4 regions of the Pantoea cypripedii genome follow, and region 2 is predicted to be linked to each of the others. Evidence: predicted binding sites of a transcription regulator. Region 2 holds the regulator's gene; each other region holds the start of a gene.
What was found. The regulator CRP, encoded in region 2, controls carbon source genes, mostly activating them, when cyclic AMP is high. The targets are predictions, from matches to a motif close to ATGTGANNNNNNTCACAT.
Positions count from the first base shown of each region.

Region 1: the regulator CRP is predicted to act here: its motif matches at 2,464-2,481, upstream of HA50_RS09270 (6-phosphofructokinase).
Region 3: the regulator CRP is predicted to act here: its motif matches at 1,961-1,978, upstream of HA50_RS13815 (YfcZ/YiiS family protein).
Region 4: the regulator CRP is predicted to act here: its motif matches at 2,724-2,741, upstream of epd (erythrose-4-phosphate dehydrogenase).

Region 1 covers NZ_MLJI01000001.1:1,988,673-1,994,333, reverse strand. The annotation lists gene HA50_RS09280 (PTS sugar transporter subunit IIC) at 1-1,031, opposite strand, end outside; gene HA50_RS09275 (PTS sugar transporter subunit IIB) at 1,024-1,338, opposite strand; gene HA50_RS09270 (6-phosphofructokinase) at 1,349-2,329, opposite strand; gene dld (D-lactate dehydrogenase) at 2,766-4,463, shown strand; gene HA50_RS09260 (YceI family protein) at 4,542-5,126, opposite strand; gene pqqF (pyrroloquinoline quinone biosynthesis protein PqqF) at 5,263-5,661, opposite strand, start outside.
Region 2 covers NZ_MLJI01000001.1:4,073,234-4,078,894, reverse strand. The annotation lists gene HA50_RS19130 (aminodeoxychorismate synthase component II) at 1-89, shown strand, start outside; gene argD (bifunctional acetylornithine/succinyldiaminopimelate transaminase) at 177-1,397, shown strand; gene HA50_RS19120 (YccS/YhfK family putative transporter) at 1,399-3,474, opposite strand; gene crp (cAMP-activated global transcriptional regulator CRP) at 3,533-4,165, opposite strand; gene HA50_RS19110 (OsmC family protein) at 4,467-4,871, shown strand; gene HA50_RS19105 (phosphoribulokinase) at 5,054-5,661, opposite strand, start outside.
Region 3 covers NZ_MLJI01000001.1:3,006,621-3,012,281, forward strand. The annotation lists gene fadJ (fatty acid oxidation complex subunit alpha FadJ) at 1-90, opposite strand, end outside; gene fadI (acetyl-CoA C-acyltransferase FadI) at 90-1,400, opposite strand; gene HA50_RS13815 (YfcZ/YiiS family protein) at 1,572-1,868, opposite strand; gene fadL (long-chain fatty acid transporter FadL) at 2,227-3,507, shown strand; gene mlaA (phospholipid-binding lipoprotein MlaA) at 3,589-4,356, opposite strand; gene ccmI (c-type cytochrome biogenesis protein CcmI) at 4,392-5,606, opposite strand; gene HA50_RS13835 (cytochrome c-type biogenesis protein) at 5,606-5,661, opposite strand, start outside.
Region 4 covers NZ_MLJI01000001.1:3,490,195-3,495,855, reverse strand. The annotation lists gene HA50_RS16120 (YidB family protein) at 1-270, shown strand, start outside; gene tkt (transketolase) at 563-2,554, shown strand; gene epd (erythrose-4-phosphate dehydrogenase) at 2,928-3,947, shown strand; gene pgk (phosphoglycerate kinase) at 3,999-5,162, shown strand; gene fbaA (class II fructose-bisphosphate aldolase) at 5,277-5,661, shown strand, end outside.

The DNA.
Region 1 (5,661 bases), 2.1 Mb from region 2:
AAAATCATCGCCAGACCGAACATCGGGAACACCAGCATGCCGACGACGGAACCCAGGGTGGTGGCAAGGAAGCCGACGATCACCGCGTTTGGCGCATAAGGGAACATCACCGGGCAATCGAGCGCCGGTTTGGCATCCGGCACGATGCGCATGGCGATACCGCGAAACGCCGGGACCAGCTCATTCAGCAGCAGGCGCACGCCGCTATACAGCACAAACACCCCGGCCACGAACTGAATCGATTGCATAAAGGCGTACATCAGGTAATTCATGCCGTTGCTGTACTGAGCGATAAATGCCGGGCCTGCTGCCACCGCCGGGATCAGGTACATCGGCACCATCACCACCGCCATCGACAAATAGGTGTCCTGGAGAAATTTGAAGTTATCCGGCAGCTTCAGGTCTTCGGTAGAACGCGAGCCTTTGCCGACCACTTTCGCCACCGCCGCCGTCACCAGGTAACCAATGGTGCAGAAGTGGCCGAGGGCAACGTCGTCCGAGTCGGTAATGCGCCGCACCACCGGTTGTGCCAGCGCGGGCATCACCACCGCCATCACGCCACCAAAAATGCCGCCGGTAAGGATCAGAGGTAAGCCTGTCAGCCCCGCTTTGTAGCCGATCACCGCACCGATGGTCGCCATCCACAACAGCGCCTGTCCGGTAAGGAAAATGTATTTGAACGGTGTCAGGCGGGCAATGATGATGTTGACGATAAAGATCACCAACAGCGTCAGCGCCACTTCTGAACCCAGCTCGCGGTTCGCTAACCCGGCAATCGCAGCAACGTCGGTGATATAACCCTGCATGCCAAAGCCGTGGGTAAAGATGGTATTGAGGAAGGTCAGCGTGCCAACAATAATGTTGATACCCGCCATCATAATTAAGAAACCGAGCAGCGTTTTAAAGGTGCCTTCCACCACCTTGCCTGCTGATTTTTTTTGCAGTAACAAACCGACTAGGGCAATAAAGGCAATCAGAATCGATGCCTGCCCCAGCAGATCTTTTACCAGGAAGTTGATCACACTATTCATGGTTAGCAACCTTCATGTTGTGCTCTTTCATAAATGCCACGATTTTTTGCTCAATTTCCGCTTTATCCGTCAACCGGTTGAGAATAATCACCCGTTTCATTTGCTCCGGGCTGGCATCGGCATTTAATACATCGGCAAATGCCTTCTGGGTTAAAATGATGTCGGATTTAAATGCGTTGGCTTCGGAAATGGTGGTGTGATCAATATCCGCCTCGATTTCCAGCTTCTTTAATACCGCTTTGGCACTCATTTCGATGGCGAAACTGGATCCCAGACCACATCCGCATACACATAATATTTTCAGCATGGCTATCTCCTCACAGAATATGCAGTTGTTTAGCGAGTTTGTAATGATGCCCTTCGGTGTCGACCAGGCGTTTTTTCATGCTTATTAAATCAATGGGTATCGGTTTGTTGCTGCCATTAATAATGACCGCTTTATTGCGCATTCCCGACTGAATACAACGCGCGACTTCACTGGCCATAATGGTGCCCTGGTAAATTTCTTCACAGGTGGGATCGCCATTACGCAGGCCATAACCGATGATGGTTTTACGGATACGCACGGCAATCATCGGTTCCAGTTGTTTAATTAAGGTATCAATCGCTCCCTGAAATCCTGGGGAGTATTCGCGGGTGTAGGCTTCAGAGCACAGAATCACCACGCTATTCTGTTCCGCCAGACGCTGCGAGACGCGCTGCGCCAGCTCCTGTAAGGGGATCTGGCACTCCGGGATCAGGGCAAAATCCGCATTCGATTTGATCGCCGATTGCAGCGTTAACTCACCGCAGTAGCCCCCCAGCAGTTCCACCATAAATACCCGCCCCGGCAAACCACGACCGGTATTACGTAACTTCGTAACTTCTTTTAATACCTGTTCACAGGCGGTAGAAAAACCAATGGTGTAATCGCTGCCAAATACGTCATTATCAATTGTCATGCCGACGCCAAAACAATTCACCCCAAATTCACTCAGCGTATGCAGAAATTGCAGCGAACCATCACCACCCGCCATAATCAGCACATCAATACGTAGCGACTTAAGCTGTTTGGCAATAGATTCATATTCTGGCCGAATGAGTTTCCGCGTTGGTCTGCCGGATTGCATGACCGGAATAGGCGCGATGGCGTAATCCACCAAATCACGCTGGGAAATTTCCTGATGTTTATTTTCCAGCAGGCCCGGAATGCCGCCGTTAAATAACACCATCTCGGCCTGCGTTAAACGAGAAATCTGAAAAATAAAGTTATTGATGCCGGTAACATCACCACCACTGATCACCATGCCAATTCTCATTGTTCCCACTCCTCACGCTGTGCTTCTGTGATTCATTCTTCCGATGAAGAGGGTTTCTATTTGCAATGAAGATCACATTTTCATCACTAATTTATTCGCTGCGATCATTGACAAGGATGTTCTCATAGCCTTTTTTGTGACTTTCATCACATGCTAAATTATTCCAACAGAAAGTAATTATTATATTTTTCATGTGGTTATATTTATTTCAGGCATCAAATCCTCCATGGCTATTTAACTCCTTGTTCGCCGTTTTTCTTTAAATCTATTTTGTGATACCTCGCGCATTTTTATCGGTCCGCGGCGTTTTTTTCGCAGAAGATAAAGGGATAATGCTTGCGTGCGTTATTTTAACGTCAGCGCCGATCAATCATTGACATTCCGCGGTCTGCGCCTGTCCAATAACCCAGCAGACACATGACACAGAAGAGAAAACATGACATCCCCGCAGGAAATGTTGCGTCAACTGAGTGACGTGGTAGGTGAAAAACAGCTGTTAACCCATTCTGATGATAAAGCCTGGTACACCAAAGGATTCCGCGTTGGGCGCGGTGACGCGCTGGCCGTGGTGCTGCCCCAGACATTGCCGCAACTGTGGCAAATTCTTCAGGTATGCGTGGCGCATAACGCCATTATTCTGATGCAGGCGTCGAATACCGGCGTGACCGGCGGCTCTACGCCGGATGGCAACGATTATGATCGTGAAGTGGTGATTGTCAGCACACGCCAGTTGAAAGGTGTGCAGGTGATCGACGAGGCTCGTCAGGTGATTGCTTTCCCTGGTACGACCCTGACGGAGCTGGAGCAGACTCTGCAACCGCTCGGGCGCGAACCGCACTCGGTGATTGGTTCTTCATGCATTGGTGCGTCCGTGGTCGGCGGCATCTGCAACAACTCCGGCGGTTCGCTGATTCGTCGCGGCCCGGCATTTACCGAGAAATCGTTATTTGCCCGCATACATGACGATGGCCGACTGGAGATGGTCAACCATCTGGGTATTGACCTCGGAGACACGCCGGAAGCCATGCTGGACAATCTGACCCGCCAGCAGTATCAGACCGGCGAGCAGCCGGACTGGCAGGGCAAAATCTGGGCGGAGGATTACGCCGAGCGCCTGCGTGACGTCACCGCCGACAGCCCTTCCCGCTTTAACGGTGATATTCGTTATCTGCATGACAGCTCCGGCAGTGCAGGCAAAGTGGTGGTATTTGCTGTCCGTCTCCCCACCTTTGAAGCCAGTGCAGGCAGCGACACCTTCTATATCGGCACCAATGATGAAGCGGTGCTGGTGGCCCTGCGCCGCTATCTGCTGACGCAGATGAGCGAGTTACCGGTGCAGGCGGAGTACATCCATCGCCACGCCTTTGATCTCACCGTGCGCTACGCCAAGCATATGTATCTGGCGATTCGTAAGCTCGGTCCGCAGGCGCTGCCGCGCCTGATGGCGAATAAAGCCAAATGGGATGTGCGCGTCAGCCATCTGAAATTTCTGCCACGCAATTTTGTTGATCGGGTGCTGCAATTCTTCAACCAGATCACGCCGCGCTTCGTGGCACCGCGCATCATGGATTACCGCAGCGAATATGAACATCATCTGATGATTAAGGTGGAATCGGCGCAAACCGCTGAATTGCAGACCTTGCTGGAGACGTTTTTCGCCAGCCACAGCGGCGGCTTTTTCCACTGCGATGCGCGCGAAGCGGCGGATGCCTTTCTGGTGCGTTTTGGCGTGGGCGGCTGCACCATCTCCTATTGTGATGCCCTCGGTTATAACCCGAATGAGCGTCTGGTGGCATTCGACGTGGCGCTGCGCCGTAATGACGATGCATGGCGCTTAACCCTGCCGGACCATCTGGCTGAGCAGGTACAGGTAGACTCCTGCTGCGGGCATTTCTTTTGCTACGTCAATCATCAGGATTATGTGCTGAAGGCGGGTGTGGATGCGAAGGCGTTCAAAGAAGCGGTGAAAGTGTATCTGGAGCAGCGCGGGGCGAAGTATCCGGCAGAACATAACGTCGGCCATTTATATCACGCATCCTGCGAACATGTGGAGCACTGGAAACAGCTCGATCCCACCAACACCTGTAATCCAGGCATCGGCAAAACCAGTAAGAAGAAGTTCTGGGCGGAATAATTAAAGGCTCGGGCCTGCACGGCCTGGTAGCGACGCGATTTATCGCGCGGGTTTTACAACACCGCGCGATAGTGACGATTATTTCGCGTACGCTTCAGTCGAAATGGTCAGCGTCACATCGTCGCTGACTGCTGGCACGTATTTATCCAGCTTAAAGTCAGAGCGCTTGATGGTGCCGGTGGCATCAAAACCAATCGCCTGTTTCTTCACCATCGGATGCTCGCCCTGCTGGTTCAGCGTGGCGTGCAGCGTTACCGGTTTGGTGATGCCTTTCAAGGTCAGATTCCCTTCTACATCAAACTTGTTGTCGCCCTTCGCCACCACTTTGGTGCTGTGGAATACCGCTGAAGGATATTTCGCGGTATCGAAATACTCTTTGCCGAGGAATTCTTTGGTCAGTGCCGGGACGTGGGTGTCGATCTGGCTGACTGGCAGCGTAACGTCAACGCGTGACTGATCCGGATGGTCTTTATCAAACACCAGGGTGCCTTTGCTGTTCGGGATATCCGCAGTCGGATGCGAGAAACCGAAATGGGTCCAGGTCACAATCACTGACGTGTGTTCCGGGTTCAGATCGTAGTGCATGGCAGCAGCCTGAGACAGCGGTGCATACAGAGTGGCAGCGGCCAGCAGGGGCAGCGCAAAGCGGGTAACGTTTTTCACCAGTTGTTCCTCTTGGTTCAGAATATACCGAAGAGTGTCCGGGATTATGCGGCGCGGGAACAGTGAAGAGTTTTGGACGAAATTTTCAAAAAAATTCAGCAATATCAATATGAAACAATTCACACCAGCGACAGTTTCATGGCTGGCCTATCGCCAATAAAATCCGCCAGCGCCGACGTTGCCGCAGCAGGCGCTGATGCAAGTGCTGCAATTGCGCCCCTTCCAGCTGGCGGATCGCCGTGCTGGTCAGTTCGGGTAAACCCTGCTGCTGACGCAGCGCACTCAGTGCAGCATCCGCATTGTCACTCACGACACATTGCAGCAGCGACTGCTGCAAAGCTTCAAATGGCGCGGCAGAGATATCCAGCGTGCGCAGAAAGCGTTTGCAATGGCCAAGCAGTTCGCGCCAGGGAATATCGGGCGACTGCAACGCCAGCAGGATGCCATCAACATCTGCCACACGCTGATAACGCGCCGTCACCACATAACCGATCTGCTGCTCCACGCGTAACTGCTGAAAAAAACGCGGTTCATA
Region 2 (5,661 bases):
CGTTGCCGCTGGAAGGGGTACAGTTCCACCCGGAAAGCATTCTCAGTGAACAGGGACATCAGCTGCTGGAAAATTTCCTGCGGCCTTAAGTTGTGTTTGCCTTTGTGTGATTTTTTATGCATATTTTGTGATTATATTTTCACGTCAACTCAACAAATAACCCGATGAGGTCGGCAATGGCAGCAGAAAAACTAGCGGTAACCCGGGAAACGTTCGATAACGTAATTTTGCCTGTTTATGCACCTGCGCAATTTGTGCCGGTTAAAGGCAAGGGTAGCCGAGTCTGGGATCAGCAGGGCAAAGAGTATATCGATTTTTCTGGCGGTATCGCGGTGACTGCGCTCGGCCATTGCCATCCGGCGCTGGTGGAAACGCTGAAAACCCAGGGCGAAACCCTGTGGCACACCAGCAACGTGTTCACCAATGAACCGGCGCTGCGCCTGGCAAGCAAACTGATTGCGGCCACCTTTGCCGATCGCGTGTTCTTTGGCAACTCCGGTGCGGAAGCTAACGAAGCCGCGTTCAAACTGGCGCGCTATTACGCCTGCAAAAAACACAGCCCGTTCAAAAGCAAAATCATCGCCTTCCACAATGCGTTTCACGGGCGCACGTTGTTTACCGTCTCGGTCGGCGGCCAGCCAAAATACTCCGATGGTTTTGGCCCGAAACCGGCGGATATCGTGCACGTGCCTTACAACGATCTGGCGGCGGTGAAAGCGGTCATTGATGATCACACCTGCGCCATCGTAGTCGAGCCGATTCAGGGCGAAGGCGGCGTGATGCCTGCTACGCCGGAATTTATGCAGGGTCTGCGTGCCTTATGCGATGAATACAAGGCGCTGCTGGTGCTGGACGAAGTGCAGAGCGGCATGGGGCGCAGTGGCAAACTGTTTGCTTACGAACACTACGGCATCACCCCGGACATCATCACCACGGCGAAAGCGCTGGGCGGTGGTTTCCCGGTGAGCGCTATGCTGACCACCAATGAAATCGCCTCGGTGATGGCACCGGGCGTGCATGGCACCACTTATGGCGGCAACCCGCTGGCCTGTGCGATTGCCGAAACGGCGCTGGATATCATCAACACGCCTGAAGTGCTGGATGGTGTCGAAGCTCGTCGTCAGCAGTTCGTGACGGCGCTGAAAGCGCTGGATAGCAAGTTTGATCTGTTCAGTGACATCCGTGGCAAAGGGCTGCTGATTGGCGCAGCGTTGAAGCCGCAACACGCCAGCAAAGCACGCGATATCCTGCATGCGGCAGCGGCGGAAGGTTTGATGATCCTGACAGCCGGTACCGATGTGATCCGTTTTGTCCCGTCGCTGGTGATTGAGCCGACCGATATCGAAGAAGGGATGGCGCGGTTTGCCGTGGCGGTAGAGAAGGTGCTGGCGGCGTAACTCAGTTTTTCACCCGCAAGCCCATCAGCCAGCGACCATGATGCGGTCGCTGGCTCCACGCCAGTGAAGAGATGGTATGCATCACGTTAAGGTGTTGCAGAATCCGCTTCACATGCTGTTCAAGAATGGTGACCGCTCCCTCATTAATATTTTCCGGCGCTTCCAGCACGTTGCTGTCGTTGCCCGGCCCGTCATATTCCAGCCGCTGCTGACAACGCTGCAAGGCGATTTCGCAGGATTGCAGATACTTCTCGGCGAGCTTTGGCGTCAGCATGGTGTGCTCGCGCGCCAGAATCGTCATGGCGTTGATGTGTTCGACAATAAACTGGCTGTGCGTCACCCATAACCGCATATCTTTCAGATACTGCGAGTTAAAACCGGGTTCGGTCATTGCCTGATTCAGTGAGTTAAACATGGCGTTGTGCGCCTGATTGACCTTAACGCGCTGGTACGCCAGCTTCTCTGGCGACTGTTCCGGCCCGAGCAGCAGCTGCAACGCTTCCTGGTCAGCCTCCAGCGCATCGTGCGCGTTTTTACGTAGCAAGCCGCTCTGCCACTGTGGCCACAGCCAAATCATGCCGCCAAAGGCGATCAGACAGCCCATCAGCGTATCCATCATACGCGGCAGCAGAAACTGCGCGCCATTCAGTGACAGTAGCTGGAGCGAATACACCGCCGTTACCGTAAAACCAATCATCGACCAGCCGTAATATTTACGCGTCACCAGATAGCTGGCGAGGGTGATCGCCAGCATAAACAGCAGTGTGATGGATTCCGGTACGGCCAAACGCAGCGAAGCAGCGGCGATCAATAGCCCGGTGAAAGTGCCAAGCGCACGGTGCTGGATACGCACGCGGGTGGCGCTGTAGCCGTTCTGGCTGACGAACATGGTGGTCATCAGAATCCAGTAGGGCTTGGGGATGTTGAAGAATAAGGCCAGCGCGCTGCCAAACATCAGCATCACGGCAAACCGTGCTGCGGTGCGCAACGCCGGGGACTTTAGCGACAGATAACTGCGCAGCGCCGGAAAAAACGGTAAACGCCGCTGGCGGTCGGCCATCAGGTCACGGGTATAAAGGGGTTTCTGCGTACGCAAGACGCGGGCAATCCGGCTGAAGTGGTACAGGCAAAAATTACCGACCGGATTATCCGGGTGCTGGCGCGCAATCTTTTCCAGCGCCCCGAGCTGCTTCTCCATATGAAAGCGCTCAGGTAACTGGTGATACAGGATGGCATCAGCCAGCAGCCGCAGCCGCGCCGAGATGGTTTTCGCGTTCCAGCGGATCACCGCTTCAGCGTGGCTCTGCTCCACCAGCTTTTGCACTTCTTCGGGCTGGTGCAGGCTGACCGAGATATGTTCCTGGAGATCAAGTGCCACCTGGAAGGCGCGCGTCAGGCGTTTATGGCTGTTGTTGCGGCTGGCAGACAGCATATGCATTTGCTGATAACAGGTGGTGATCAGGTCGACCGCTTTTTGCTGGCGAGCCAGCAGCGGAGGCAGCGCCTTTTCCGGATCGGTCAACTGCGTCAGCAGGGTATATTTGGCATCGCAATAATCCGCCAGCTCGCGATACAGCAGGCTGAGGGTTTCACGCATCGGCTGTTCTTTCCACAGCCAGAACCAGAACCAGTTAAACAGCCCGTACCACAGCGTGCCGCCGATATACAGCAGCGGCGGTACCCATATCGGCATGCGTCCTGCGAGGCTTAGCGTGAAGATGGCGGCGATAAGGGTGCCGGGCAGCAAGCGGCCATGCAACGGACTGATTTCGCCAGTGACGCCCACCAGCAGCGGCAGAGCCAGCATAATCAGCGGTAAAGGAACATGGTAATCCGTCAGCCACTGAATCAGAAAGCTGCCGGTGGCAAACAGGGATCCGCCGACAATCAGGCGTTTAAAGAAACGTTTATGTGGTGTATCCAGCCCCGCAATATTGCAGCAGGCGGGAACCAGCGAGAACAGCAAACCTTTTTGCAGGTCGCCAAACAGCCAGCCGAGAGCCACGGGCAGGCAAAGCACCAGCGTTTGCCGCAGGGCGTAATTAACTTCGGGATGATAGATGATTCGGCGCCACATCAGCTCATCGCAGACAAAAACGGCGCGATGTGACCATCACGCCGTGGGTGAGAAGGAATTAGCGGGTGCCGTAAACGACGATGGTTTTACCATGTGCGGAGATCAGGTTTTGATCTTCCAGCATTTTCAGAATACGGCCAACTGTCTCGCGTGAGCAGCCGACGATCTGACCAATTTCCTGACGGGTGATTTTGATCTGCATCCCGTCCGGGTGGGTCATGGCATCAGGCTGTTTGGCCAGATTGAGCAGCGTCTGCGCAATGCGACCGGTCACATCAAGGAAGGCAAGGTTGCCGACTTTTTCTGATGTCACCTGCAGGCGACGTGCCATCTGCGCCGAAAGACGCATTAAAATATCCGGGTTTACCTGAATCAGCTGACGGAATTTTTTGTAGGAAATTTCAGCCACTTCGCAGGCAGTTTTTGCTCGTACCCAGGCACTGCGTTCCTGACCTTCTTCGAACAGGCCAAGCTCGCCGATGAAATCCCCCTGATTGAGGTAGGAGAGGATCATCTCTTTGCCTTCTTCATCTTTAATCAGTACCGCAACGGCACCTTTCACGATGTAGTAGAGCGTTTCCGCTTTTTCACCCTGGTGAATCAGGGTGCTTTTGGATGGATATTTGTGAATATGGCAATGGGACAGGAACCATTCGAGTGTAGGGTCTGTTTGCGGTTTGCCGAGAACCATTCGCTATTATCCTCTGTTGTAATCGTGCCCAAAACACAGGGGGCAATTTTCCCTGTCAGGCGGTGAAATCGTAGAGCGCTTCCAGTAAAGGAAATTATTCGGGTGGACTCTTAAGCCAGGCTTCTGATTCTTCCCGCCTTCGTCTATTACGACGAAAATATTTTCAGCTCTGTTTGTAGCACAGCTTTTGCTAGCTGTCTTCTGTTGTCTCGCTTCAGCAAAAGGGCGATTAGTCTGGATTGCTGTTTCTCAGGTGAAAGCGTACTCTGGCGGCAAATCAGCCGATTCAGGAGAAAGAATAATGCAGGCACGAGTCAAATGGGTGGAAGGGCTTACCTTTCTCGGAGAATCCTCATCGGGTCATCAGGTATTAATGGATGGGAACTCGGGTGATAAAGCGCCGAGTCCGATGGAGATGGTGCTGATGGCGGCGGGTGGTTGCAGCGCAATTGACGTGGTGTCTATCCTGCAAAAAGGGCGCAATGAAGTGACCGATTGCGAGGTGAAACTCACCTCTGAGCGTCGTGAAGAAGCGCCACGGATTTTTACACACATCAATCTGCATTTTATTGTCAGCGGCAAGGATTTGGGCGATAAAGCGGTGGCGCGTGCAGTGGATCTTTCGGCAGAAAAATATTGTTCGGTGGCGATCATGCTCGGCGAAGCCGTCGACATCACCCACAGCTATGAGGTAGTTGAGGCATAGCACGAACGTAGCGGCGCGATTAATCGCGCGGGTTTTTTCGTGCAGCATGTACGGGATCATGCGATTAATCGCGCGGGTTTTTTCGTGCAGCATGTACGGGATCATGCGATTTATCGCGCGGTTTTTTTCGCGCAGCATGCACGGGATCGCGCGATAAATCGCGCCGCTACGGAAATGACAGGTTATTCAATCCGTTTACCTTCAATCAGTCGCTGCACCAGCGGTGTCATAATCAACTCCATCGCCAGCCCCATTTTGCCGCCCGGCACCACCAGGGTGTTCATATGCGAGATAAAGGAATTCTGAATCATTGCCAGCAGGTAGGGAAAGGCAATGCCTTCCAGCCCGCGAAAATGGATCACCACGAAGCTTTCATCCAGTGACGGAATTTCACGCGCGGCAAACGGATTCGAGGTATCGACGGTGGGCACGCGCTGGAAGTTGATATGGGTGCGCGAGAACTGTGGCGTGATGAAGTTGATGTAATCCTCCATCGAACGCACCACCGAATCCATCACCGCTTCGCGTGAATGGCCGCGTTCGCTGGTGTCGCGAATCAACTTCTGAATCCACTCAAGGTTGACGATCGGCACCACGCCGACCAGCAAATCTACGTGTTCGGCCACATTGTGCTGCTGCGTGACTACGCCGCCGTGCAGTCCCTCATAAAACAGCACATCGGTGTTTTCCGGCAACGGCTGCCACGGCGTAAAGGTGCCAGGCACCTGGTTCCACGGCACGGCTTCATCGTAGGTGTGCAGATATTTGCGCGACTGCCCGAGGCCGGATT
Region 3 (5,661 bases), 1.1 Mb from region 2:
CAGGGTGTTCATTTTTTCACCCGGCACATCAATGGTGATTACGCCGATATGGTCGAGGCGCATGTGCAGATGGAATGCGGAATCACTCATTATTCGGCCTCCAGTACCATAGCGGTCCCTAATCCACCCGCTGCGCAGGCGGTCACCAGACCCAGCCCGCCACCGCGCCGCCGCAGTTCCTGCAAGGTTTGGGTGATCATGCGCGCACCGGTAGCGGCAAAAGGATGTCCATAAGCAATCGATCCGCCCAGCACATTAAATCGTTCTTCATTCACTTCGCCGAGGGCATGTGGGCGGTTCAACACCTCGCGCGCAAAACGCTCATCATTGAACATTTTCAGATTTGCCAGTGTCTGTGCCGCAAAAGCTTCGTGCATATCAATTAAGGTCAGGTCATTCAGGCTCACGCCTGCACGCTCCAGCGCCAGCGGCGAGGCATAAGCCGGCCCCAGCAGCATATCCTGCCAGACATCAATAGCGCTGAAGGCATAGCTGCGCAGGTAGCCAAGCGGCGTAATGCCCAACTCGCGGGCGCGGCCTTCACGCATCAGGATCACCGCCGCCGCACCATCGGTTAATGGCGTGCTGTTGGCTGCGGTCACCGTACCGTGGCGACGATCGAAGGCCGGACGTAACCGGGCATAATCCGCCGCACTGGCGTTGAAACGCACGTTGTTGTCCTGCTCGACCGGTGCTTTCCACGGTGGCACAAAGGCGGGCATCACTTCCTGCGCCAGCACTCCCGATTCCCAGGCGCGCGCGGCACGCTGGTGTGAACGCAGCGCTAACGCATCCTGCTGTTCACGGGTGATGCCATGGGTTTTTGCCATCTGTTCTGCGGTATCCCCCATGCGCAGGCCTGTGGAATACTCCGCGACGGCGGGTGGCACCGGCAGCAGGTCACGCGGACGCAGACGGCGCAAAATCTGTAATTTCTGGCTGAAGCGGCGCGCTTTGTTGAGATCGACCAGCGCCCGCGCCAGGGTTTTGCTGACGCCAATCGGCAACACGGATGAGGAATCAGCCCCGCCCGCGATCCCGGCATCGATGCTGCCTGCCATCAGGCTTTCCGCCACATTCGCCACCGCCTGGAAGCTGGTAGCACAAGCACGGCTGACGCTGTAAGCATCGGTGCGCACGCTCAGGCCGCTGCTCAGCACGATTTCACGGGCAATGTTCGGTGCCTCTGGCATCTGCACCACCTGGCCAAACACCAGTTGATCGATAACGTCCACCGGCAGTTCGCTGCGCGCCATGAGTTCACTCACCACCATCCTTCCCAGTTCCAGCGCCGGAATGCCATGAAAATCACTCGCCTGGCGGGCAAAAGGAGTACGAAGTCCGTGGGTTATGGCGATGCGTTCGCCCTGACGCGTCAGCAGCGGCTGCGCTTTGCTCATCGACTGTCACCTGTGATATTTGACCGGGGCATCATTGCCTAAAGAGGTCTGACCTGATCATCAGTGTTAACCAGGAGCGCGTAAGTCGCCAATATGCAGAGAGAAAAAGTGCGAGGAGCAACACGAAATTGAAAAACGCTGCCGGAGCGGGGTCCGGCAGACGAGGGAGGATTATCGCAGGCCGAGCTGGAAGATCAGCGCTTCTGCCTGGCAGGCAAAAGTGAAATCGATATTCAGACGCACACCGGCGGCTTCTTCATCAAAGCGTGAGCGGATATCACAGGGTTCGGATTCAACCTGGCGCGCCCGGTCAGTTAAATGTTTGAGCATGGCTTCAGCCGCGTGGCGGTCAGCAAACAACCCAGACCAGCTGGCAGCGCAGTCGGTGTTATCCATGACGGTGCCAACATCCACACAGCAGCAGGCTGCTGTTTCGTTCGCACTACAGTTTTTAATGGCATCAGTCATCGTCTTCTCCTGATGATAAAACAGACAAAAAGGGATTATTTCTGCCTCAAAGTGTACGCCTGATACCCCACCATCGCCACGCACAGCCTGCTAAGTGACGAATATCACACTATAAATTGATCCAGAACAAATTTGACTCGCTATGCTGAAAGCTGATGGCAAAGATTTTGTTAAGCAGATCTGATTTTATCGATCAAACTGGAAATATTTTAAAAACATTATTGCAACAATGACACAGGTCCGACCTATACTCGTCGCACTGGTCTGATATGTGTCTCTGTCGTCAGTCCCTACAATCCGCCGTCCCTTGTTACGCGATGTAACAACGTTCAATAATAATTTATATGAGGTTGTGGTCATGAACCATAAGAACCTGTTTGCAAAGTCGGCTGTGGCAGCTGCAGTAGCGCTCGTCTCTTCTCATGTTTATGCAGCGGGCTTTCAACTTAACGAATTTTCAGCAATTGGTTTAGGTCGTGCATATTCTGGTGAAGGAGCAATGGGGGATACCGCCGCCTCCGCCAGCCGTAACCCGGCAACCATGGCATTGATGGATCGTCCTGAATTTTCCATCGGCGCGGTTTATATTGATCCTGACGTCAATATCAGCGGCACCAGTCCTACGGGTCGCAGCCTTGATGCTAAAAATATCGCGCCTAATCAGTGGATCCCTAATATCCACTACGTACACCCTATTAATGATCAATGGTGGGTGGGTGCTTCCGTTACTTCTAACTACGGACTGGCGACCGAATTTAATAACGGTTATACCGCAGGCGGTTACGGCGGTACGACCGATCTGACGACCGGCAACTTTAATATCAGTACGGCGTATCGCCTGAATGAACACTTCAGCTTCGGTGTCGGTTTTGATGCGGTCTATGCCAAAGCGAAAATCGAACGTTACGCCGGTGAATCGGGCGCTGCGCTCGGTATTCCTGCCGATACACAAATCGCCCGCCTGAAAGGCAACGAATGGGGCTATGGCTGGAATGCCGGTATTTTGTACGAAGTGGATAAAAATAACCGCTTTGGCTTTACCTATCGCTCAGAAGTGAAAATCGACTTCGACGGCGAATATAAAAGTAACCTGCCGACATACGTCAACCCGATCAACCAGGCAATGGGTTTAGGCCTGCCGTATGCCACCGGTGGTTCGACTATTCCGGGTTCTCTGACACTGAATCTGCCAGAAATGTGGGAAGTGTCTGGCTGGCATAAAGTGGCACCGCAATGGGCGGTTCACTATAGCCTGACCTACACCAGCTGGAGCCAGTTCCAGGAGCTGAAAGCCACCAACAATGGCCAGACCCTGTTCTACAAAGACGAAGGCTTCCACGATGCCTACCGCATCGCGCTGGGTACCACTTACTTCTACGATGATAACTGGACCTTCCGTGGCGGTATCGCCTTTGATGACAGCCCGGTGCCAGCAGATAAACGCTCTATCTCCATTCCCGACCAGGATCGCCTGTGGCTGAGCGCCGGTGCGTCTTACGCCTTCAATAAGGATGCGTCAGTGGATGTCGGTGTTTCCTATATGCATGGCCAGAATGTGACCATCAAAGAAGGCAATTACACCTTTAGATCTGAAGGTAAAGCGATGCTGTATGCGGCGGGCTTTAACTATAAGTTCTAATTGCGATATTTAAGGACAAAAGCGCGCGATAAATCGCGCCGCTACAAATAAAAAAGCGGCTATTGCAGCCGCTTTTCTTATTTATTGCGCATCGATCTCGTTGAGATCACCCTGAATCGCTTTCGCGTTCGGGTTTTCTTCCGGCTTCAGCTTACCGCCACTGGCGAGAAAATCGTGGCGCTGGAAGTAAGCGTTACGCACAAAGGCATAAGGGTCCTTCTGCTGGCGCAGGATGGCGTCGGAATCGAGCAACTGGGCACGGGTTTCCACCCCTTCCAGCGTCCATTTACCAATCGACATCGGCCAGGTAAGCCAGCTCAGCACCGGATAGAGCGTATCGGCAAAATCCCCCCCGTCTTCACGGATGGTAAAGCTACCATAAGCCGGCAATTCCACATACGGACCATAGCCCACACCATAACGACCCAGCGTACTACCAAAGCGGTGCGGTTCTTCACGCGCCAGCTCCGGGTTCGCTTTGCCTGCCACGTCGATAAAACCACCCAGACCTAACGTGGTGTTCAGGAAGAAACGCGTAAAGTGGATCATCGCCCGACGCGGCTCACCGGTCAGGAAGGCGTTGACCATACTTGCCGGTTCGTCGAGGTTGCCGAGGAAATTACTCAACCCGGTACGCGCAGGCACTGGCACGTAATCGCGCCAGGCCACCGCTACCGGACGCACCACATAAGGATCCAGCACGTTGTAGTTAAAGTTAAACATCGTGCGGTTAAAGCCTTCAAGCGGGTCACTGCGCTGCGCAGGTACGTCGTTGTCGGCCGGTTTGGAACTGGCACATCCCACCAGCAATACGCTGGCCAGCGCCAGACCGGTCAGGCGGTAATTCATTCTTATCTCCCTGTGCGTGAAAATGGTGTATCGCTTCAGGGCTGCTGCTGATTAATTTCCACAGCAAGTTGCTGATGACCATCCCAGGGGGTAACCGCGCTTAAACCAAACCAATCGCCAGACTGAGGATTGGCGCTACCATCGCGCGAAATACGAACCCGGATCTGCACCTGATGCTGCGCCGACAATAAACGGTCAGGCATCATAGCGTTACTGTCATCCAGCGTGAGCGATAACGGGAAATGGCTGAGCGGAAAACGCTTCACAGCCACAGGCACCGGTGATACACCGTCAGTAACAGAAATATACATCACTCCGCCCTGCGGCAACATTTTTTCTGCCTGCGGATTTAAACTCACCGTCAATGCCAGATGCGTATTTTGCTGTCCCGCGTCAGTTTTCGCTTGTTCAATACTGCGCTCGATCATCGCGATACGCTTATCCCCGGCCGGTAACAGTTTCAGCATCATCTGCCAGGCACCAATCGCCTCGTCATATTGCTGCTGTTCGAAGGCGTTAAATGCCAGCAAACTCAGGGTACGCACGTTGCTGTGATCGCGTTTCAGCAGGTCACGCAGCAACACGCTGGCCTGACGATTATCCTGCGGATCGCTGGAGCGCGTCAGCACCTCGGCGTAATCCTGCTGCAGTTCCAGATTATTCGGAGCCAGCTGCAACGCCCGTTCGAACGCCTGGCTGGCATCGCTGGCATTGTTCAGCACCATGCCGAGGCGGCCCAGCATGGTCCAGTCATTCAGGTTTTGCGGGTCGGATTGCAGTGAAGTACGTAGCCCCAGTTGCAGTCGCGCCAGTTCTTCCATGGTCAACGGCTTGGCCTGCGGGTCCATCACGCGCGCGCGCAGCGCCGGATATTCCTCCTGCACTGACGTCCAACCCGCCAGCTGCGCCAGCCCGCCGGTTTTCAGATACATTCCCAGCGACACCACCACCAGTAATCCGACGCCCGGCAACAGAATCCAGCGGCTGCTTTGCTGGTTGCGCGCGGCTTCACCCGGTTGCGGAACATCGGTCAGCAAGGTTTGTTGCAGCTCGCGTACCATTTCCGGACGCTCCGCTACCACACCTTCCTCTTCATCCCGCTCCAGTTCACGCAGGCGCTGCTGATAAAAGTCAGTATTCAGACGATCGCGATCGCCATTGCTGGCCACGCGCTGACGCCAGCCCGCGCTGAGAAACAACGCACAAGCCGCAGCCAGTAAAATAATCAGGGTAATCCAGAATCCACTCATTACGACTTCCCGTCACGCTTCAAAATCGCCGCAAGGCGCTGTTGTTCGTTTTCAT
Region 4 (5,661 bases), 580 kb from region 2:
GGGCTGGGCGATGTACTGGGTTCGTGGATTGGCACCGGCACTAATCAGCCGGTAGACAGTGGCGATATGCAGTCAGCGTTTGGTCAGGCAGATTTGCAGTCGCTGGCGGATAAGCTCGGTACTGATGTGCCGGGCGCCTCCGGGACACTGGCGCTGCTGTTGCCGCAACTGATCGATAAGATGTCACCGCAGGGACAGCTGGATGAGCAGAGTTTGCATGACAACCAGCTGGATTTAGGTTCGATGGTGGATCAGCTGTTTAAGCGGTGATATACCCCGTAGCGGCACGATAAATCGTGTCGCTACAATTCGCATTTGTCTTCACCTTTTATTTACGTCAAAACAACCACCTGTCACATTCCCTCGCTGCGATTATCTCTGCGGGCTAGCAGACGGCAGCTAAATTGCAACCGCAGGCCACCTAATTTAGCACCCCGTAGCATGTACTTTTGCCCCGATTTTCATGTACATTGATGTGCAACTTTTCCCTTGCTTCGCCTGATAGCTGATTAATTACAATAAGTTAGGAGTGGCGAAGTATTAATCCGACCTGGAGTAGAAAATGCCCTCTCGTAAAGAGCTTGCCAACGCCATTCGCGCGTTAAGTATGGATGCAGTACAGAAAGCCAAATCGGGACACCCGGGTGCCCCGATGGGTATGGCAGATATCGCCGAAGTTCTGTGGCGTGATTTTCTGAACCATAACCCGACGAACCCGCAGTGGGCCGCACGCGACCGCTTTGTACTGTCTAACGGCCACGGCTCAATGCTGATTTACAGCCTGCTGCATCTTACCGGTTACGATCTGCCGATGAGCGAGCTGCAGAACTTCCGTCAGCTGCATTCCAAAACTCCAGGTCACCCGGAATACGGCTACACCGTCGGTGTTGAAACCACCACCGGCCCGCTGGGCCAGGGCATCGCCAATGCCGTCGGCTTCGCTATCGCTGAACGCACCCTGGCAGCGCAGTTCAACCGTCCGGGCCACGACATCGTCGATCACAACACTTACGTGTTTATGGGCGACGGCTGCATGATGGAAGGTATCTCGCACGAGGTCTGCTCCATCGCCGGTACGCTGAAACTCGGCAAACTGGTTGCTTTCTACGATGACAACGGCATCTCTATCGACGGTCACGTGGATGGCTGGTTCACCGACGACACCGCAAAACGCTTTGAAGCCTACGGCTGGCACGTGGTGCGCGGCGTGGACGGTCACGACGCTGACGCCATCAAAAAAGCGGTGGAAGAAGCCAAAGCGGTCAGCGACAAGCCTTCTCTGCTGATGTGCAAAACCATTATCGGTTTCGGTTCTCCGAACAAAGCCGGTACCCACGATTCCCACGGCGCACCGCTGGGCGACGCGGAAGTGGCGCTGACCCGCAAACAGCTGGGCTGGGACTACGCACCGTTTGAAATCCCGTCAGAAATTTACGCGCAGTGGGATGCGAAAGAAGCCGGTCAGGCGAAAGAAGCGGCATGGGATGCGAAATTCGCAGCTTACGCGGCTGCTCACCCGGAGCTGGCGGCTGAATTCAAACGTCGTATGAACAACGAACTGCCGGCGAACTGGGCAGAAGAGTCACAGAAATTTATCGAACAGCTGCAGGCGAATCCGGCGAAAATCGCCAGCCGTAAAGCGTCGCAGAATGCCATCGAAGCCTTCGGTAAAATCCTGCCGGAATACCTCGGCGGTTCAGCTGACCTGGCTCCGAGCAACCTGACCATGTGGTCCGGCTCTAAGCCGATCAACGAAGACCCGGCCGGTAACTACATCCATTACGGCGTGCGCGAATTCGGTATGACCGCTATCGCCAACGGTATCGCGCTGCACGGTGGCTTCCTGCCGTACACCGCCACCTTCCTGATGTTTGTGGAATATGCGCGTAACGCGGCACGTATGGCGGCGCTGATGAAGATCCGTCAGGTGATGGTCTACACCCACGACTCCATCGGTCTGGGCGAAGACGGTCCGACGCATCAGCCGGTTGAGCAGATGGCGAGCCTGCGCACCACCCCGAACATGAGCCTGTGGCGTCCGTGTGACCAGGTGGAATCTGCGGTGGCGTGGAAATACGCTATCGAGCGTCAGGATGGCCCGAGCGCACTGATTTTCTCCCGTCAGAACCTGGCGCAGCAGGATCGTACCGCTGAGCAGCTGGCGAACGTGGCGCGCGGTGGTTATGTGCTGAAGGACTGTGCCGGTCAGCCGGAACTGATCCTGATCGCCACCGGTTCAGAAGTGGAACTGGCGGTAGCCGCTTACGACCAGCTGACCACCGAAGGCCGCAAAGTACGCGTGGTGTCCATGCCGTCTACCGATGCGTTCGACAAGCAGGATGCGGCCTACCGCGAATCCGTGCTGCCGAAAGCCGTGGCTGCGCGTGTGGCAATCGAAGCGGGTATCGCGGATTACTGGTTCAAGTACACCGGCCTGAACGGCGCTATCGTCGGCATGACCACCTTCGGTGAGTCGGCTCCGGCAGAACTGCTGTTCAAAGAGTTCGGCTTCACCGTTGAGAATGTGGTTGCGACCGCGAAATCTATTCTGTAAGACCCACGGGCGGCCTGAGTGCCGCCCGTTTGCGTTCCCGTAGCGGCGCGATTTATCGCGCGGGTTTTTCCAGTAACACCTGCGGAATTGCGCGATAAATCGCGCCGCTACGAATTCGTGCAAATAACACCCAATTATTCCTCCAGTAATAATCTTAAATTGGCTGATTTTGTGACGCAGATCCAATAATCAGCAGCGCACTTGATCGCAATCATTCCTGTTATTCCTTCCATGCTTTATTCTGGCTGAACCGTTTCAGTTGTCGCGATGTGACCGTTTTCCCCCTGTCCAGGCCAGCAAGAATTCCCTGTACAAAACAGGTTGAAACGCTCAGGCTAACGGCACGTTTTTTCAGGTGTTGTTGAAGGTAGAGATGACCGTTCGCATAGCTATAAATGGTTTTGGTCGTATCGGGCGTAATGTACTGCGTGCGCTGTATGAAACGGGCCGCAGGGCGGAAATCACCGTGGTGGCGATCAATGAACTGGCTGAAGCCGTCGGCATGGCGCATCTGCTGAAGTATGACACCAGCCATGGCCGTTTTGCCTTTGACGTACGCCAGGAGCGCGACCTGATGTTTGTCGGTGACGATACCATCCGCATCCTGCATCAGGCCGATATCGCTACCTTGCCGTGGCAGGAACTGAATGTCGATATCGTGCTGGACTGCACCGGCGTTTTTGGCAGCCGTGCCGATGGCGAAGCCCATTTGCAGGCGGGCGCGAAGAAGGTGTTGTTCTCACATCCGGGCGGCAACGATCTGGATGCGACGGTAGTGTTCGGCGTGAACGAACAGGCTCTTAAACAAACTGACCGCATTGTCTCCAACGCATCCTGCACCACCAACTGTATTATTCCGGTGATAAAGTTGCTGGATGACGCCTTTGGCATTGAGTCGGGCACCGTCACCACCATCCATTCGGCGATGCACGATCAGCAGGTGATTGACGCCTATCACAGCGATCTGCGGCGTACCCGTGCTGCCAGCCAATCGATCATTCCGGTGGACACGCGTCTGGCGGCGGGCATTACGCGCATTTTTCCGAAATTTAACGATCGCTTCGAAGCTATCGCGGTGCGTGTGCCAACCATCAACGTGACGGCCATTGATTTAAGCGTTTCGGTACGTCAGGCGGTGAAGGCTTGTGAGGTCAACACCTTGCTGCAAAACGCATCAGAAGGGGCATTTCGTGGTATAGTTGACTATACGGAATTACCGTTAGTCTCAGTCGATTTTAACCATGATCCGCACAGTGCCATTGTGGACGGCACCCAAACGCGGGTCAGTGGTCACCACCTGATCAAAACCCTGGTTTGGTGTGACAACGAATGGGGCTTTGCTAACCGCATGCTCGACACAACGTTAGCAATGGCCGCAAGCGGTTTCAGGTAAGACGCGGTCTGCGTCTGGCAAAACTTATGAGAATCAACGAGAGGGTTCACCATGTCTGTAATTAAGATGACCGATCTGGATCTTGCTGGAAAACGTGTTCTGATCCGTGCCGATCTCAACGTACCAGTGAAGGAAGGGAAAGTGACGTCTGATGCACGTATCCGTGCTTCTCTGCCCACCATCGAAGCGGCGTTGAAACAGGGCGCGAAAGTGATGGTTACCTCTCACCTGGGTCGTCCGACCGAAGGTGAATACAACGAAGAGTTCTCCCTGTTACCGGTTGTTAACTATCTGAAAGACAAACTGAACGGCACCAATGTTACCCTGGCAAAAGATTACCTCGACGGCGTTGAAATCGCTGCGGGTGAGCTGGTGGTGCTGGAAAACGTGCGTTTTAACAAAGGCGAGAAGAAAGACGACGAAGCGCTGTCGAAAAAATACGCTGCGCTGTGCGACGTCTTTGTGATGGACGCTTTTGGTACTGCGCACCGCGCACAAGCTTCAACCCACGGCGTGGGCAAATTCGCACCGATCGCCTGTGCCGGTCCGCTGCTGTCTGCTGAGCTGGAAGCGCTGGGCAAAGTGATGAGCAACCCGCAGCGTCCGCTGGTAGCGGTGGTGGGGGGTTCTAAAGTTTCCACCAAATTCGACGTGTTGCAGTCACTGGTCAAAATCGCTGACACCGTGATCGTCGGTGGCGGTATCGCCAACACCTTCGTGGCTATCGACAACAACGTGGGTAAATCCCTGTACGAGCCGGATTTTGTGGCAGCAGCCAAAGATCTGCGCGATCAGTACGGTATCCCGGTTCCGGTAGATTCCCGTGTCGGCACGGAATTCTCTGAAACTGCTCCGGCAACCGTGAAAAAGGTTTCCGAAGTAGCGGATAACGAAGAAATTATGGACTTCGGTGACGAAACCGCACTGGCCATGGCGAAACTGCTGAAAGACGCCAAAACCATTCTGTGGAACGGCCCGGTTGGCGTGTTCGAATTCCCGAACTTCCGCAAAGGCACCGAAATCATTGCTAACGCTATCGCTGATAGCGAAGCGTTCTCCGTAGCAGGCGGTGGTGACACCCTGGCAGCGATTGATCTGTTCGGTATCGAAGACAAGATCTCCTATATCTCTACCGGTGGCGGTGCATTCCTCGAATTCGTGGAAGGCAAAAAACTGCCTGCTGTTGCCATGCTGGAAGAGCGCGCGAAGCAGTAATCATTTGGGGGCGACGCTCTGGCGTCGCCTGAAGGCTTGCCCTGACGCTTATGGGGCATAAAATCCAGTCCCCCTCGATTCGGGGATGAACGGTAAACGAAACAGGACACAACCATGTCTAAAATTTTTGATTTCGTAAAACCCGGCGTTGTCACTGGTGACGACGTTCAGAAAATCTTCAAAGTGGCGAAAGAGAACAAATTCGCCCTGCCAGCAGTGAACTGCGTCGGCACGGATTCCATCAACGCGGTACTGGAAGCGGCAGCGAAAGTGAAATCGCCGGTCATCGTTCAGTTCTCCAATGGTGGTGCTGCCTTCATCGCCGGTAAAGGTTACAAAACCGACAAACCGCAGGGCGCGGCAATTGCCGGTGCTATCGCCGGTGCGCATCACGTGCATCTGATGGCTGAACTGTATGGCGTGCCGGTTATCCTGCACACTGACCACTGCGCGAAAAAACTGCTGCCGTGGATCGACGGTCTGCTGGACGCGGGTGAAG